DNA from 4 places in the Streptomyces sp. NPDC091682 genome. Region 3 is predicted to be linked to each of the others. Evidence: riboswitches for the same ligand, from Rfam matches in the RefSeq annotation. Region 3 holds a riboswitch; each other region holds the start of a gene.
What was found. Region 3 has a riboswitch for cobalamin ahead of ACIQK6_RS22870 (ribonucleoside-diphosphate reductase subunit alpha). Riboswitches for the same ligand answer to the same signal wherever they lie in the genome.
Positions count from the first base shown of each region.

Region 1 (4,165 bases), on a different contig from region 3:
TTCCACGCGCCCTGGCACCCGGACCGGGGCGAGACGTTGGAGGACTTCACCGACGAGCGCTGCGTGGAACACATCCGCCGGGCCGTCGGCGCCCCCGACCTGGACGTCGAGGTCACCGGGAAGGCCCCGTGGCACGCCGCCGAGCGGGTCGCCGAGCGGTACGCGGTCGGCCGGGTCTTCCTGGCCGGCGACTCCGCCCACGAGATGTCCCCCACCGGGGCGTTCGGCTCGAACACCGGCATCCAGGACGCCCACAACATCGCCTGGAAGCTCGCCGCGGTGCTGGACGGTTCGGCCGGGCCGGGGCTGCTACAGACCTACGAGGCCGAGCGGTTGCCGGTGGCCCGGGCGACGAGCGAGCGCGCCTCGGCGCGTTCGGCGGAGCACAGCCACCCGGGGTACGAGCCCGACGCCGAGCCCACGTCCACGCCGGCCTCCGGGTCCGCGTCCGTGCCCGGCATCGGCGGCGGCGGTCGACAGGGCGGGGTCCTCTCCGTGGCCATGGGCTACCGCTACAACCGGGGCGCGGTGCTGGGGGCCGACCCGGACCAGTCCGTGGTGCCCGAACGGATGCGGCTCTGCGGCGATCCGGGCAGTCGCGCACCGCACATGTGGCTCTGCGGTCCGGGGGACCCGGAGCCGAAGTCCACCGTGGACCTCTACGAGCGTTCCTTCGTCCTGCTGTGTTCCGAGGACGCGCCGTGGCGTGCCGCGGGGCGGTCCGTCGCCGAACTGCTGGGCGTTCCCCTGGACGTGTACGCGATCGGTACCGGCCCCGAGGCCGATCTGATCCCGGCGAACGGCGCCGACTGGACCGAGGTGCACGGCACGACGGCGCAGGGCGCGATCCTGGTCCGCCCGGACGGCTTCGTGGCCTGGCGTTCGGCGCAGGCGGTGGCGGATCCGGCAGCGGTCCTCCACGAGGTCCTGACCACGCTGCTGGACCGCTCCTGATCCGGCCGCTCCCGTTCCCGCGGGCACCGGGGGCGCCGTCCGGCGGAGTGATCCGCGGGGCGGCGCCCTTCACCTCGTGGTGATGCCGGACCGGGTCATCGCGCCGTCTTCGAGCCGAGGCCCCCGGGGGTCCTCGGAACCCAGTCGGGGGTGGCCGAGGCCTCCTTCGGATCCGGCTCCCGCATGGTCACGCGCCAGCCGTCCTCTCCGGCCCTTCCGGTGAGGCGCACCACGAACGACTTGGTCTGGCCCGTGTCGTGGAAGTACACGACGACGACCTGCCGCACGGACCCCTCGTCGTAGAACTCGGCGGTGACCTTCCCCTTGGCCCCCTCGTGGAAGGACCGGATCCAGTTCCGCGCGGTCCGCTCGACGTCCCCCTTCGCGTCATCGGGGTCGGCCGCGAGCGACTCCACCTCCTCGGCCTTGCCGTCGGCGAGCCGCCAGACCAGACTCTGGGTGATCTTGAGGGACTCGGAGGTGGGGTACCCGACCACGCCCAGCGGTTCGTGGTTCGCGTAGTCGGTCGCGTACCGCAGCTCCTCGTCGGCGGCACAGGCGGTGAGAGCGCCGGATGCCAGCACGGACACCAGGGCGGCACGCACGACGCCGGGTGTCAGGGCGCGGACGCGTGGGGTGCGGGGGACCGGTGTAGCCATACTTCCTCGGTCTTCCGGTGGTCGTCGAGCGATCTCGATGCGGGGAGCTGCAACGTAGCGCCCTTACCGGGCAGTTCGATCCGGTAAACGGACAAGAGGGACACAACTCGCGCCGCAGTGACGCAATTCACTCCATGGCTGGATTTCGCCCCTCAGGAGTCTCACTTCACCATCCGGATGCCGGACAACTCCGCACGCCGGCGGGCAACGCCGTCTACTCTGGCCGGGCAGCTGGTTCGCCCCGTCCGCCAGGCGGGATGCGTCGTAAGAGGGAACCCGGTGGGAATCCGGGACTGCCCCGCAGCGGTGAGCGGGAACGACCGCCGTCATACGCACTGGACCCGGACGGGTCTGGGAAGCGACGGCCAGTAGGAGTCTCGTACGGCATCCGTACGACGGGACGCGCCCGCGAGTCCGAAGACCTGCCCGTTGCCCGTGCGCGACCGATCGCGCACGGAAATCCCGGTGACCTCGTGGGCGGGTCGGCGACACATCAGGCGGACGACCGCGGGCACGTGCAGCCGCACGCACCCGTATCCGGTCGGTATCCGCCCGGTCCGTCATCCCTTCGCGCCCTCGGCCCCACCGGGTCCACAGGAGAACGCTCGCGAAGGAGAGTTCCGTGACCCGCACGACCCCCGCCGCCGGACGGCCCACCGCGGCCACCGTGTACGGCTACCCCCGCCAGGGCCCCAACCGCGAACTGAAGAAGTCCGTCGAGGGCTACTGGAAGGGCCGCAACGACGCCGGAGCCCTCCGGGAAACCGCCCGCGAACTGCGCCGGACGAACTGGCAGCAGCTGGCCGACGCCGGCATCACCGAGGTGCCGACCGGTGACTTCTCGTACTACGACCACGTGCTGGACACCAGCGTGATGGTCGGCGCTGTCCCTGAGCGGCACCGCGCCGCCGTCGCGGCCGACCCCCTCGACGGGTACTTCGCCATGGCGCGCGGCACCCAGGACGTCGCGCCGCTGGAAATGACCAAGTGGTTCGACACCAACTACCACTACCTGGTGCCGGAGCTCGGCCCGGACACGGTCTTCACCGCCGACTCCACCAAGCAGGTCGCCGAGCTGCAGGAAGCGCTCGGGCTGGGCCACACCGCCCGCCCGGTCCTGGTCGGCCCCGTCACCTACCTGCTGCTGGCCAAGCCCGCCCCCGGCGTCGGCGCCCACTTCGACCCGCTCGCCCTGCTCGACCGGCTGCTGCCCGTCTACGCCCAGGTCCTGGCCGACCTGCGCGCCGCCGGAGCCGAGTGGGTGCAACTGGACGAGCCCGCCCTGGTGCAGGACCGCACCCCGGCCGAACTGAACGCCACCGCCCGCGCCTACCGGGAGCTCGGCGGCCGGAGCGACCGGCCCAAGCTGCTCGTCGCCTCCTACTTCGACCGGCTCGGCGAGGCCCTGCCCGTACTGGCCAAGGCCCCCGTCGAAGGTCTCGCCCTGGACTTCACCGAGGCCGCGGCCGGCAACCTCGAGGACCTCGCAGCCGTCGGGGGCCTACCGGGCAAGCGCCTCGTAGCCGGTGTCGTCGGCGGCCGCAACATCTGGATCAACGACTACGAGAAGTCCCTCGGCACCCTCGGCACCCTCCTGGGGCTCGCCGACCGGGTGGACGTGGCCGCCTCCTGCTCCCTGCTCCACGTGCCGCTGGACGCCACCGCCGAACGGGACGTCGACCCGCAGGTGAGGCGCTGGCTCGCCTTCGCACGCCAGAAGACCGCGGAGGTCGCCACGCTCGCCCGCGGTCTGGCCCGCGGCACGGACGCCATCGCCGCCGAACTCGCCGCCAACCGGGCCGACCTGGCCTCCCGCGCCGGCTCCGCCCTCACCCACGATCCGGCCGTCCGGGCCCGCACCGCCGCCGTCACCGACGCGGACGGGCGGCGCGCCCAGCCGTACCCGGAGCGGGCCGCCGCCCAGCGGGCGCACCTGGGTCTCCCGCTGCTTCCGACGACCACGATCGGATCGTTCCCGCAGACCACCGAACTGCGCACGGCCCGCGCCGACCTGCGGGCCGGGCGCATCGACACCGCCGGATACGAGGACCGCATCCGGGCCGAGATCCGGGAGGTCCTGGCCTTCCAGGAGAAGGCCGGCATCGACGTGCTGGTGCACGGCGAGCCCGAACGCAACGACATGGTCCAGTACTTCGCCGAGCAGCTCACCGGCTACCTGGCCACCCAGCACGGCTGGGTACAGTCCTACGGCACCCGCTACGTCCGCCCGCCCGTGCTGGCCGGCGACGTCTCCCGCCCCGACCCGATGACCGTGCGCTGGACCACGTACGCCCAGTCGCAGACGCCCAAGCCGGTCAAGGGCATGCTGACCGGCCCCGTCACCATGCTCGCCTGGTCCTTCGTCCGCGACGACCAGCCACTCGGCGACACCGCCCGCCAGGTGGCGCTCGCCCTGCGCGACGAGGTGGGCGACCTGGAGGCGGCCGGCACCCCGGTCATCCAGGTCGACGAACCCGCCCTGCGCGAGACCCTCCCGCTGCGGGCCGCCGACCACGCCGCCTACCTCGCCTGGGCCACCGAGTCCTTCCGGC
Region 1 is NZ_JBIVTH010000014.1:9,445-13,609, reverse strand. Features, by position in the region: gene ACIQK6_RS28840 (FAD-dependent monooxygenase) at 1-954, shown strand, start outside; gene ACIQK6_RS28835 (hypothetical protein) at 1,050-1,613, opposite strand; cobalamin riboswitch at 1,829-2,058, shown strand; gene metE (5-methyltetrahydropteroyltriglutamate--homocysteine S-methyltransferase) at 2,236-4,165, shown strand, end outside.
Region 1: it holds a riboswitch for cobalamin, as region 3 does, so the genes downstream of both, metE (5-methyltetrahydropteroyltriglutamate--homocysteine S-methyltransferase) here and ACIQK6_RS22870 (ribonucleoside-diphosphate reductase subunit alpha) in region 3, are expected to answer to the same signal.

Region 2 (4,165 bases), on a different contig from region 3:
GCCCGTCTCCCACGCCAGGCGGGAGGGGACGGCCTTCGGGTCGACCGAGTAGAAGTTGCGGCCGGTCGGCAGGACGTTCACCAGGCCGCGCAGCGGCGAACCCGAGGGGCCCGCCGGGACGAAACGGCCGTCCAGGGCCGCGACCACATGGGCGATCTCGTCCGTGGTCCCGGCCAGGCGCGGGACCACCTCGCGGGCCGCGAAGGACAGGACCGCCGCGACGTCCGCCGGGTGGTCCGCCGCGACCGTCGACACGGCGTCCAGGGACCAGTTCGCGTCCTCCATCGCCTGGACCAGGGCGCGGGCCTGCGCCTCGACCTCGTCCGCCGAGGTGCGGGTGGCCTTGGACTCGTCCAGGCCGAGCGCCTCGCGCAGACCCGGAAGGGCCGTCGTACCGCCCCAGATCTGCCGGGCGCGCAGGATCGCGAGGACCAGGTTGACCCGGGCCTCTCCGGTCGGCGCGCCGCCGAGCACGTGCAGACCGTCACGGATCTGGGCGTCCTTGACCTCGCACAGCCAACCGTCGACGTGCAGCAGGAAGTCGTCGAAGCCGTCGTCGTCCGGACGCTCCTCCAGACCCAGGTCGTGGTGGAGCTTCGCGGCCTGGATCAGGGTCCAGATCTGGGCGCGGATGGCCGGCAGCTTCGCCGGGTCCATCGCGGAGATCTGCGCGTACTCGTCCAGGTGCTGCTCCAGGCGCGCGATGTCGCCGTACGACTCCGCGCGCGCCATCGGCGGCACCAGGTGGTCGACCAGCGTGGCGTGCACGCGGCGCTTGGCCTGCGTGCCCTCGCCCGGGTCGTTGACCAGGAACGGGTAGATGAGGGGCAGGTCGCCGAGGGCGGCGTCCGGCGCGCACGCGGCGGACAGGCCCGCGTTCTTGCCCGGCAGCCACTCCAGGTTGCCGTGCTTGCCCAGGTGGATCATCGCGTCGGCGCCGAAGCCGCCGTCCTCGGCGCGCGCCTGGATCCACCGGTACGCCGCCAGGTAGTGGTGCGAGGGCGGCAGGTCCGGGTCGTGGTAGATCGCGATCGGGTTCTCGCCGAAGCCGCGCGGCGGCTGGATCAGGATGAGGAGGTTCCCGCGGCGCAGCGCCGCGAGCACGATGTCACCCTCCGGGTTCGCGGAGCGGTCCACGAACATGTTGCCCGGGGCCTCGCCCCAGTGCTCGGTGACGCTGTCGCGCAGCTCGGCCGGGAGCTCGGCGAACCAGCGCTTGTAGTCGGCGGCCGGGATCCGGACCGGGTTGCGGGCCAGCTGCTCCTCGGTCAGCCAGTCCTGGTCGTGGCCGCCGGCCTCGATCAGGGCGCGGATCAGCTCGTCGCCGTCGCCCGAGACCAGGCCCGGGATCTCCTCGGTCGGCCCGAAGTCGTAACCGCCGGCGATGAGGGTGCGCAGCAGCTCCACGGCGCTGGCCGGGGTGTCCAGGCCGACCGCGTTGCCGATGCGGGAGTGCTTGGTCGGGTACGCGGAGAGGACCAGCGCGACCTTCTTGTCGCGGCGTTCGATGTGCCGCAGGCGGGCGTGGCGCACGGCGATGCCCGCGACCCGGGCGGCCCGCTCGGGGTCGGCCACGTAGGCGGGCAGGCCGTCGTCGTCGAGCTCCTTGAAGGAGAACGGGACGGTGATCAGACGGCCGTCGAACTCGGGCACCGCGACCTGCGTGGCGGCGTCCAGCGGGGACAGGCCCTCGTCGTTCTCCTCCCAGGCGGAGCGCGACCCGGTCAGGCACAGGGCCTGCAGGATCGGCACTCCGAGGCCGGCGAGCGCGCCCGCGTCCCAGGACTCGTCGTCGCCGCCCGCCGAGGCGGTGGCGGGCTTGGTGCCGCCGGCCGCGAGGACGGTGGTGACGACCGCGTCGGCCGACTCCAGCGCGGCGATCAGCTCCGGCTCGGGGGAGCGCAGGGAGGACACGTACAGGGGCAGCGCCCGGGCGTCGTGGGCCTCGATCGCGTCGCACAGGGCGTGCACGAAGGAAGTGTTCCCGCTCATCTGGTGGGCGCGGTAGTACAGCACGGCGACCCGCGGGCCCGTGGTGGTCCCGGGCGTGCGCTCCAGCGGGCCCCAGGTGGGCGCGGCGGCGGGGGGCTCGAAGCCGTGGCCGGTCAGCAGCACCGTGTCGGACAGGAAGCGGGCCAGCTGCTCCAGGTTGGCCGGGCCGCCGTGGGCGAGGTAGCCGTGCGCCTCGGCCGCGATGCCGATGGGGACCGTGGAGGCCTCCATGAGCTGGGCGTCCGGGGCCTGCTCGCCGGTCAGGACCACGACCGGACGGGTCTGGTCGGGGGCGAGGAGCAGGTCGAGGCCGTCCTGCCAGGCGCGGAGGCCGCCGAGGAGGCGTACGACGACCAGGTCGGCCCCGTCGAGGAGGCCGGGGAGGTCGTCGAGGGGGAGACGGGAGGGGTTCGCGAACCGGTACGGGACGGGTCCGTCCGCCGTGTTCGCCGCGCGGGCGCTGAGCAGATCGGTGTCGGACGTCGACAGCAGCAGGATCATGCGGCGGCAGGCCTTCCTCGGGGTTTCCGCGCCCCGGGCAGTGTTGAGGACAGCGGGAGTTCCTGACTCACCCCGGTCGCCGGATCGCTCCGCGGGGTTCACAGTGGCGGGACCGCGCCGGAATCGCACCGGGCTTCCTCCCATGTCGCCGTCCTCGGCGACGGCGGACCGTGTGGTCCGCCGGAAGGTCATCTTAGGGGCGGGTGGCTGCCGCCGGGATGGCGGGTGGGGTGAGCCCCCGCTGGTTGCGGGTGCGGCGCCGTTGCCGGGGCTCTGCCCCGGACCCCGCGCCTCAAACTCCGGCGGGGCTGAACGGGCCGGGTGGCGCCGGACGGGCCGGGCAGGGCCGGGTGGGCAGCGCCGGGCAGGGCCGGGTGGGCCAGAAGGGTGGCTTGGGCGGTGCTGGGGGCGAATGTCGCTGGTGGGGGTGGTGACGGACACAGGTCGGGGGGACCCAATCGTGGGTATGCTCGCGGCCATGCCCCAGCCCCCTTCAGCCGCATCGCGGGACGAACCCGTCATACGGGAGCGTGGTGACGCCTGCCCGGGCGCGCTGCGGCTGCACGCGGCGGACGACGGGTTCCTGGCGCGGGTCCGGCTGCCGGGCGGGCTGCTCACCGTGGAGCAGGCGTCGGCGCTGGCGCTCGCCGCCGACCGGTTCGGGGACGGGCACCTGGAGCTGACCTCGCGCGGCAACGTGCAGCTGCGCGGACTGGCCGACGGGTGCGGCGGCGGGCTCGCGGAGCTGCTGGACGGGGCCGGGCTGCTCCCCGCGCCGAGCCACGAGCGGGTACGGAACATCGTGGCGACGCCCCTGTCCGGCCTGGACGGGCCGGAGGGCCCGGAGGGCCTGGACCGGCCCGACGCGCTGGCCCGGGCCATGGAGTTCGACCGGCTGCTGTGTGCGAGCCCCTGGGCGGCCGCGCTGTCCGGACGCTTCCTGTTCGCCTTCGACGACGGGCGCGGCGACGTGGCCGCGCTCGGCCCCGACGTGACCGTCCTCGGCCGCCCCGACGACCGGGCGCTGGTCAGGCTCGGCCGGACCCCCGACGCCGTGGAGCTCGCCGGCCGGGACACCCCCGGGGCGGCACTTGCGGCCGCCCGGTACTTCCTCGACGCCGCCGCCGCGGCCGGTACCCAGGCCTGGCGGGTCTCCGAACTGCCCGCCGAACACGCCCTGAAAGCAACCGAGTTCGCACGGCGCCTCGATACCGCCGGGATCGCCGCGACGCCGGTCGGCGCCGTGGACTGGCCGTACGCCGCGCCGCCCCGGCCGTCCGGCGCCGGCGGGCACGACGGCGCCACCCTGTGCGTACTGCCCCCGCTCGGCCGGCTCGACACCGCGCAGTGGCGCCTCCTGGCGCAGGTCGCGGACGGGGGGAGCGGCCAACTGCGCGTCACCCCGTGGCGCAGCGTCATCGTGCCCGGGGCCCGTGCCGACGGCGCCGCCCGCATCGAGGACGCCGGGCTGGTCATCACCCCCGACAGCGCCTGGGAGTCCGTCACCGCCTGTACCGGCCGGCCCGGTTGTGCGAAGTCCCGCGCGGACGTGCGCGCCGACGCGCGGGCCGTCGCCGACCGGGCGCGCGGTCCGCTGCCCGTGCACTGGTCCGGCTGCGAGCGCCGCTGCGGGCATCCGCGCGGCACCGCCTGGGTGGACCTGGTGGCCACC
Region 2 is NZ_JBIVTH010000003.1:233,388-237,552, reverse strand. Features, by position in the region: gene cobN (cobaltochelatase subunit CobN) at 1-2,493, opposite strand, end outside; cobalamin riboswitch at 2,529-2,691, opposite strand; gene ACIQK6_RS09105 (cobalamin biosynthesis protein CobG) at 2,972-4,165, shown strand, end outside.
Region 2: it holds a riboswitch for cobalamin, as region 3 does, so the genes downstream of both, cobN (cobaltochelatase subunit CobN) here and ACIQK6_RS22870 (ribonucleoside-diphosphate reductase subunit alpha) in region 3, are expected to answer to the same signal.

Region 3 (4,165 bases):
TTCGAGACGATCGAGTCGCCCGTCGCGAAGAACGCGACCAGTCGGCCGATCATGTGCTGCTCGGAGGGCGTCAGCTTCGCGAGGTCCGCGACGTCCGAGTGGAGGTCGACCTCCTCGACGGTCCAGGTGTTCTTGATCGCGTCCCGGTAGCGCTCGTAGAAGTCCGGGTAGCGCATCGGGCGCAGCGTGAGCTCGAAGCCCGGGTCCAGGAGGTTCTTGTTGTCGTTGGAGCTCATTACTGGCAGGCCTCGCAGGACTCGGGGTTCTCAAGGGAGCAGGCCAGCGCCTCGGCGTCGGCGACCGCCTGCGGCAGCTCGACGGGGGTGGCCGCCTGCGCGGCGCGGGCGATCTTCGTCGCCGGGCGCGAACGCAGGTAGTAGGTGGTCTTCAGACCCTGCTTCCAGGCGTACGCGTACATCGAGCTGAGCTTGCCGATGGTGGGCGTCTCCAGGAACAGGTTCAGCGACTGCGACTGGTCGAGGAACGGCGTACGGGCCGCCGCCATGTCGATCAGACCGCGCTGCGGGATCTCCCACGCCGTGCGGTACAGCTCGCGGACCTCGGCCGGGATCCAGCCGAAGCCCTGGACCGAGCCGGAGGAGTCGCGCAGCGCCTCGCGGGTCTGGGCGTCCCACACGCCGAGCTGCTTCAGCTCCTCCACCAGGTAGCCGTTCACCTGGAGGAACTCACCGCTGAGCGTCTCGCGCTTGAAGAGGTTGGAGACCTGCGGCTCGATGCACTCGTACACGCCGGCGATCGAGGCGATCGTGGCCGTCGGGGCGATGGCCAGGAGCAGGGAGTTGCGCATGCCGGTCTCGGCGACGCGGGTGCGCAGCGCATCCCAGCGCTCCGGCCAGTTCAGCTCGACGTCGTAGTGGTCGGGGTGCAGGACACCGCGGGCGGTACGGGTCTGCTCCCAGGCCGGGAGCGGGCCGCTGCGCTCGGCGAGGTCGCAGGAGGCCTCGTAGGCGGCCAGCATGATGCGCTCGGAGAGCTTGGTGGACAGGGCCTTCGCCTCGGGAGAGTCGAAGGGCAGCTTCAGCTTGAAGAAGACGTCCTGGAGGCCCATCGCGCCCAGGCCCACCGGGCGCCAGCGGGCGTTGGAGCGGCCGGCCTGCTCGGTCGGGTAGAAGTTGATGTCCACGACGCGGTCGAGGAAGGTGACGGCCGTGCGGACGGTCTCGTCGATCCGCTCCCAGTCGATCTCGCCGTCCACGACGAACGCGCCCAGGTTGACCGAACCGAGGTTGCAGACGGCCGTCTCGCCGTCGTTGGTGACCTCGATGATTTCGGTGCACAGGTTCGAGGAGTGCACGACGGTGCCCGGCTCGGCCGTCTGGTTCGCCGTGCGGTTGGAGGCGTCCTTGAAGGTCATCCAGCCCTGGCCGGTCTGCGCGAGGGTGCGCATCATCCGGCCGTACAGGTCGCGCGCCGGCATGGTCTTGCGGGCCAGGCCGTCCGCCTCGGCCTTGCGGTAGGCGGCGTCGAACTCGTCGCCCCACAGGTCGACCAGCTCGGGCACGTCGGCCGGGGAGAACAGCGACCACTCGGCGTCTGCGTTCACGCGGCGCATGAACTCGTCCGGCACCCAGTGGGCCAGGTTCAGGTTGTGGGTGCGGCGCTGGTCCTCACCGGTGTTGTCGCGGAGCTCCAGGAACTCCTCGATGTCCGCGTGCCAGGTCTCCAGGTAGACGGCGGCGGCGCCCTTGCGGCGGCCACCCTGGTTCACGGCGGCGACGGAGGCGTCGAGGGTCTTCAGGAACGGCACGATGCCGTTGGAGTGGCCGTTGGTGCCGCGGATCAGCGAACCGCGGGCGCGGATGCGGGAGTACGAGAGGCCGATGCCGCCGGCGTGCTTGGACAGGCGCGCGACCTGGTGGTAGCGGTCGTAGATCGAGTCGAGCTCGTCCAGCGGGGAGTCCAGCAGGTAGCAGGAGGACATCTGCGGGTGCCGGGTGCCGGAGTTGAAGAGCGTGGGGGAGGACGGCAGGTAGTCCAGGCGGCTCATCAGCCGGTACAGCGAGGCCACTTCCTCCACTGCCTGGACGCTCTCGTCGGCGGCCAGGCCGCAGGCCACGCGCAGCATGAAGTACTGCGGGGTCTCGATGACCTGACGGGTGATCGGGTGGCGCAGCAGGTAGCGGCTGTGCAGGGTGCGCAGACCGAAGAAGCCGAAGCGGTCGTCGGCGCCCTCGGCGAGGGTCAGCTCGACGAGCGAGTCGAGCCGGGCCGCGTGGGTGCGGACGAACTCGGCGGTGCGGTCGGCGATGAGGCCCTCGCGGTGGCCGACCTCGACGGAGGCCGAGAAGGAGGTGGAGCCCTGGCTCGCGGCCTCGTCGCGCACGGCCAGCGTCAGCAGGCGGGCGGCGAGCCGGGAGTAGGCCGGGTCCTCCGAGATCAGACCGGCGGCGGCCTCCGTGGCCAGCCCGCGCAGTTCGGCGTCGTCGGCCGCGGAGCTGCGGCCGCGCAGCGCGGAGGCCGCGACCCGGCCGGGGTCGGTGTCGGGGAGGTCCGCCGTCAGTTCGGTGAGGGTACGCAGCAGCGTGGCCCCCGGGCCCTCGGTGTTGTCGCCAGAAGTGGACTCGGCGCGCGGTGCGGAAGGCGCGATGGTCACGGCGGGAGCTCTCCCTCGCTCGGCCCGGTCATCGGCGGGGCGGGGCGCGAGCGGGCGCACGCGGGCGCGACGAGAACGCGTACCCCGCATGGCGTCCACCGGCCCAACCGCGAGGCCCGGACGAATCGGCACCCGGTTCGGTCGAGCCGGGCGCGCTGTCGGCAGGTCATCGGACTTGGCGTCCGGTAGCCGGACACTTCATACCGTTGCGGGACAGTTCCGGATTCGCACCGGATTCCCCTGCAGCGACAGCAGGCATGAGCATACATGTGGGGGCGGCCCTGTGCGGTAACCCCCACATGTAGTGTCGGCGTGGCTACAGCTTGAGCCGGTAAGTGAGGAGTGTCAGGCCCTCGATCGGCGCCCAATCCCGCCCCGGAGTGCGTACGAAGCCCAGGCGCGCGTAGATCCGATGGGCGCCGGCCATGCTGCGCTGGGTGGACAGGGCCAGGCCGCGCACGCCCTCCACGGCCCGCGCCCGCTCGATGCAAGCCCGCACCAGAGCCTCGCCGACGCCCTGGCCGCGCGCCTCGTGGGCCACCGCGAGCATCCGGAACTCCGCCTCGTCGGGGGCCGCGACGTCGGCGAGCGGACTGCCCGGAGCGGCGAACGTCACACCGCCCAGCAACCGTCCGTCCCGCTCGGCGACGAGCACCTCGGCCCGGGCGGCCCGGCCGGCCACGTCGCGCAGCACGTTCAGGTAGGCGTCGTCCTCGTTGAAGTCCAGGTGCCCGTCGGCGAGGTAGGCCCGCGCCGTGATCTCGCCCAGCTCCGCGTAGTCGGCGGGCACCGCCGTTCTGATCACCATGTCCATGCGGTCGAGTGTGCAGGACGGGTGTCCACGCCCGGCGCTATCGTCGGAAGCAGCACCGTCGAGGAAGGTGAGCGAGGCATGACCGTGATGACCGACCGCCCCCACATGCTGACCGAGGAGTTCGAGACCCTCGCGCGTATAGGCGCCAGAGAGGTGGAGGGGCTGCGGTTGGAATTCATCGATGGGAAGCTGGGGGTTAAGGCGGTGCCGGACGGGGACCACGGACTGATCATCGAGTGGCTCATGCGCATCTGCATCCAGCATCGTCCTGAGCTCTTCCTCTATGGCGAGCAAGGTTTGCAGGTGCAGCAGTATCGCGATGGGCGTGCCCGGCCGGATGGGGTCCTGGCGCCGAGCGGCTTCATGAAGGCGCAGGGCGAGTGGGTTGCCCCGGACGCTGTTCTGATGGTCGTGGAGGTCACTTCGTACGACTCCGACACCGACCGCCGTGACCGGATCGAGAAGCCGCGGGCCTTCGCCGAGACCGGCATTCCCGTCTATCTGCTGATCGACAGGGACAGCTGTGAGGTCTCGGTCCACAGTGAACCCGACGGGCATCGGTACGAGACCGTCCGCACCGTCCCCTTCGGCAAGGACGTCAAGCTCCCCGACCCCGTCGGCATCACCCTCCCGACCGAGCCCCTCAAGGACTGGGTGCGCTGACCACGGCCGAGGGGCCCCCCCCCCGGGGGGGGGGGGGGGCCCCCCCCCCCCCCCCCCCCCCCCCCCCCCCCCCC
Region 3 is NZ_JBIVTH010000010.1:45-4,209, reverse strand. Features, by position in the region: gene ACIQK6_RS22875 (ribonucleotide-diphosphate reductase subunit beta) at 1-236, opposite strand, end outside; gene ACIQK6_RS22870 (ribonucleoside-diphosphate reductase subunit alpha) at 236-2,614, opposite strand; cobalamin riboswitch at 2,757-2,886, opposite strand; gene ACIQK6_RS22865 (GNAT family N-acetyltransferase) at 2,931-3,428, opposite strand; gene ACIQK6_RS22860 (Uma2 family endonuclease) at 3,507-4,091, shown strand.

Region 4 (4,165 bases), on a different contig from region 3:
GCTGCTCCTGGGCGAAGTCGAGGGTGACTTCGGCGAGGGCGAGCTGATCGGGGCTGAGGGTGAGGGTCACCGGGCTCATCCCATCGTCGGGATGGTGAAGCTCGCGCCCTCCTTGGCCCCGGAGGGCCAGCGCGAGGTGACGGTCTTGGTGCGGGTGTAGAAGCGGATCGAGTCGGGGCCGTGCTGGTTCAGATCGCCGAAGCCGGACCGCTTCCAGCCGCCGAAGGTGTGATACGCCACGGGGACCGGGATCGGCACGTTGACGCCGACCATGCCGGCGCCCACCCGGCGGGTGAAGTCGCGCGCCGTGTCGCCGTCGCGCGTGAAGATCGCGACGCCGTTGCCGTACGGGTGCTCGGTGGGCAGCCGCAGGGCCTCCTCGTAATCGGCGGCCCGTACGACGGACAGCACCGGGCCGAAGATCTCCTCGCGGTAGATCCGCATCTGCGGGGTCACCCGGTCGAAGAGGGTGGCGCCGGCGAAGAAGCCGTCCTCGTGTCCGGGCAGGGTGAACCCGCGGCCGTCCACGACGAGTTCGGCGCCTTCGGTGGCTCCGATGCCGACGTAGCGGTTCACCCGGTCGAGGGCGTCCCGGCTGACCAGCGGCCCGAAATCGGCCTCGGGGTCGTCGGAGCGGCCCACCCGCAGGGTGGCGATCCGTTCCTTCAACTTTCCGACCAGGGCGTTCGCGGTCTCCTCGCCGACGGGGACGGCGACGGCGATGGCCATGCAGCGCTCGCCCGCGGAGCCGTAGCCGGCGCCGATGAGGGCCTCCACGGCCTGGTCGAGATCGGCGTCGGGCATCACGATCATGTGGTTCTTGGCGCCGCCGAAGCACTGGGCGCGCTTGCCGTGGGCCGCGGCGGTGGCGTAGATGTGCGCGGCGATCGGGGTGGAGCCGACGAAGCCGAGGGCTTGCACGCGCGGGTCTTCCAGGAGGGTGTCGACGGCTTCCTTGCCGCCGTTGACCACATTGAGCACGCCGGGCGGCAGCCCGGCCTCCAGGAACAGTTCGGCGAGGCGCAGCGGTACGGAGGGGTCGCGCTCGGAGGGCTTCAGGATGAAGGAGTTGCCGCAGGCCAGGGCGGGCGCGGCTTGCCACAGGGGGATCATCGCGGGGAAGTTGAAGGGGGTGATCCCGGCGACCACGCCGAGCGGTGAGCGCAGGGAGTGCACGTCGATCCCGGTGCCCGCGTTGTCGGTGAACTCGCCCTTCAGCAGGTGCGGGACGCCGGCGGCGAACTCGACCACCTCCAGACCGCGTTGCAGGTCACCGTGGGCGTCGGCGACGGTCTTGCCGTGTTCGCAGGACAACAGCCTTGCGAGGGAGTCCCGTTCGCCCTCGACCAGCTGGAGGAAGCGCAGCAGGACGCGCGAGCGGCGCTGCGGGTTCCACTGCCCCCAGTCGGCCTGCGCCTCCTCGGCGTTCGCGATGGCGGCCTCGGTGTCGGCCCGCCCCGCGAGCGGGACGCGGGCCTGGACGGAGCCGGTGTTGGGGTCGTACACGTCGGTGAAGAGTCCGGAGGATCCGGTGGTGTGCTTGCCGCCGATGAAATGGGTGAGTTCACGGACCATGGGTGCCTGCTCTCGTCAGGTTGGATCCGGGGATGGCACGACCGACCGGCGGACGGCACCCGATCGGGTGCGCCGCTGGGGAAGGCCGTGGGACTGGGTCGAATGGGACGACCTACGAGCGTGCGAACGTGTGCGCGCGCTCCGCCGGATCACCAGGGTCGTGGGTACAAACCGGTGCCATGCGTGTCTGCTCCATCCTCGTGGACAACACGGAACATCCGCGGCCGGTATCCTGACTCCCGGATCCCCGCGTGCCGCCCGCCTTCCCGACAGACCTCGTCAGTGGCGTGTGGATGGCAGCACACTCCCCGGTCACAGTGGCGGGACCGTGCCGGTTTCTCACCGGCTTCCCTGCACCGCGGACCTTGTGCCACGAACATATAGTTGGACGTCCTAGTAAGTCCAGAGCCGCCGCCGCGCGCCTTCCGTCCGGCCGCGGCGGCCGACCTGTCGTGCCGCCCGTGGGCCTGGCGCCCGCTCAGTTCCGTGCCGGGACGTCGTTCCTGGTCACCGGGTACGGGATGAAGGTGCTGCTGTTCTCGTCGACGGCCAGCGCCCGCCCGAGCGGCGGCACGGCCCGCTGCGGACAGTCGAGGCGTTCGCAGAGGCGGCAACCCATGCCGATGGGGGTGGCGGCCGCCGCGTTGTCGAGGTCGAGTCCGTCGGCGTACACGAGCCGCGAGGCGTGCCGGATCTCGCAGCCGAGCCCGATCGCGAAGGTCTTGCCCGGCTCGCCCCAGCCGCCGCGGTGGCGGGTGACGGCCCGGGCGGTCCACAAGTAGCGCTGCCCGTCGGGCATGGCGGCCACCTGGACGTGGATGCGGCCGGGCGCGGCGAAGGCCTCGTAGACGTTCCACAGCGGGCAGGTGCCGCCCGCGCGGGAGAAGTGGAATCCGGTCGCGGACTGCCTCTTGGACATGTTCCCGGCCCGGTCCACTCGGACGAAGGAGAAGGGCACCCCGCGCAGCCTGGGCCGTTGCAGGGTGCTCAGCCGGTGGCAGACCGTCTCGTAGCCGATCCCGAAGTGGTCGGTGAGTCGCTCGATGTCGTAGCGGAACTCCTCGGCGGCCGCGTGGAAGGCGCGGTACGGGAGGATGAGCGCGCCCGCGAAGTGGTTGGCGATCCCGATCCGCGCGAGGGCGTGGACGGGGGTGCCGGGCTCGAAGTCCTCGGCGGCCAGCCGGTCCAGCTCGTCCCCGTACTCGATCAGCGCCAGCTGGGTGGCCATTCGGAACGCCTGCTGTCCCGGCCGGAGCCGGTTCGACAGGTGCAGGACCCGGGCGGCGGGGTCGTAGTGGTGCAGCCGGTCGGAGTCCGTGGCCGTCCGGATCCCGTGCCGGTCGCCGAGCCGGCGGGTCAGCGCGCGGATGACGTCCCCCGGGCGGATGCCGATCTCGACGGCCAGGTCTTCGGCGGCGACATCGGTGTCGTGGAGGTAGTTCTGCCGCCGGTAGAAGAACTCGCGGATCTCCTCGTGGGGCGAGCGAGGGCTGTCGGTGGCCACGTCCCGGCCGTCGGCGGCGTCGGCGAGGCGCTCGGCCAGGAGCTGGCTGCGCCGGCCCAGGTCCAACAGCACCGAGGCGACCGCGGGCATGCGGGTGGCCAGTTCGGCCAGGTCGGAGGGGGATACGCGGGCGCGGGCCACCTCGTTCGCGAGCGCTTCGCGCAGGTCGGCGACCAGCCGGCTGGTGTCGCGTTCGGAGAAGAAGCCCGGGTCCACCCCGAAGGCCTCGGTGAGCCGCAGCAGGACGGGAACGGTGAGCGGCCGGGAGTCGTGCTCCATCTGGTTGAGGTAACTGGGGGAGATGGCGAGCACCCGGGCCAGGTCGGCCTGGGTCATCCGCCGCTCCTCGCGCAGCCGCCTCAGTCGTGCTCCCGCGTACGTCTTGCTCACCGAACTCCCTCGCCGTCTACCGAGCCGGACACGCGCCGCCAGGATACGGCGATCTTCGCGACCAGCGGGCTTCGCAACCTTGGCAATTTCGGGACCGAAGATTCGCAGACCTTGGCAGATGTACGTCCTTGATGGCACTCAGTGTCAGTGTCAGAGTCGGTGCTGCGGCCCGCCGGACACGGTGGCCGGGGGGAACCGACTGGCCCGATTCACGCCCTGATTTCGGCCATCCAGGCAGTTCGCCCCGGCGGCTCGGCAGCATTGCTCAGCTTCGGCCCATGGTCGGGTTCGGCGGCCGCAGCTCAACACCAGGCACAGAGTGCCAAAGCATCGGGTCCACGGCCCGGCCCATTGGCAAGACAAGCGACGGATGGAAACGGTGACGGTCATGGCACAGGCGAACACGACGGCGGCGGCCGAGCAGCTGGGGCAGCGGTGGGCCGACGACCCCCGCTGGGCGGGCATCGAGCGCACCTACACGGCCGAGGACGTGGTGCGGCTCTCGGGCAGCGTCCGCGAGGAGCACACCCTGGCCCGGCGCGGCGCCGAGCGACTGTGGCGACAGCTCCACGAGCAGGACTACATCCACGCCCTCGGCGCGCTCACCGGCGGCCAGGCGGTCCAGCAGGTGCGGGCCGGACTCCAGGCGATCTACCTCTCCGGCTGGCAGGTGGCCGCCGACGCCAACCAGGCCGG
Region 4 is NZ_JBIVTH010000002.1:39,847-44,011, reverse strand. Features, by position in the region: gene ACIQK6_RS04615 (acyl-CoA dehydrogenase family protein) at 1-79, opposite strand, end outside; gene ACIQK6_RS04610 (CoA-acylating methylmalonate-semialdehyde dehydrogenase) at 76-1,575, opposite strand; cobalamin riboswitch at 1,780-1,965, opposite strand; gene ACIQK6_RS04605 (short-chain fatty acyl-CoA regulator family protein) at 2,054-3,469, opposite strand; gene aceA (isocitrate lyase) at 3,858-4,165, shown strand, end outside.
Region 4: it holds a riboswitch for cobalamin, as region 3 does, so the genes downstream of both, ACIQK6_RS04610 (CoA-acylating methylmalonate-semialdehyde dehydrogenase) here and ACIQK6_RS22870 (ribonucleoside-diphosphate reductase subunit alpha) in region 3, are expected to answer to the same signal.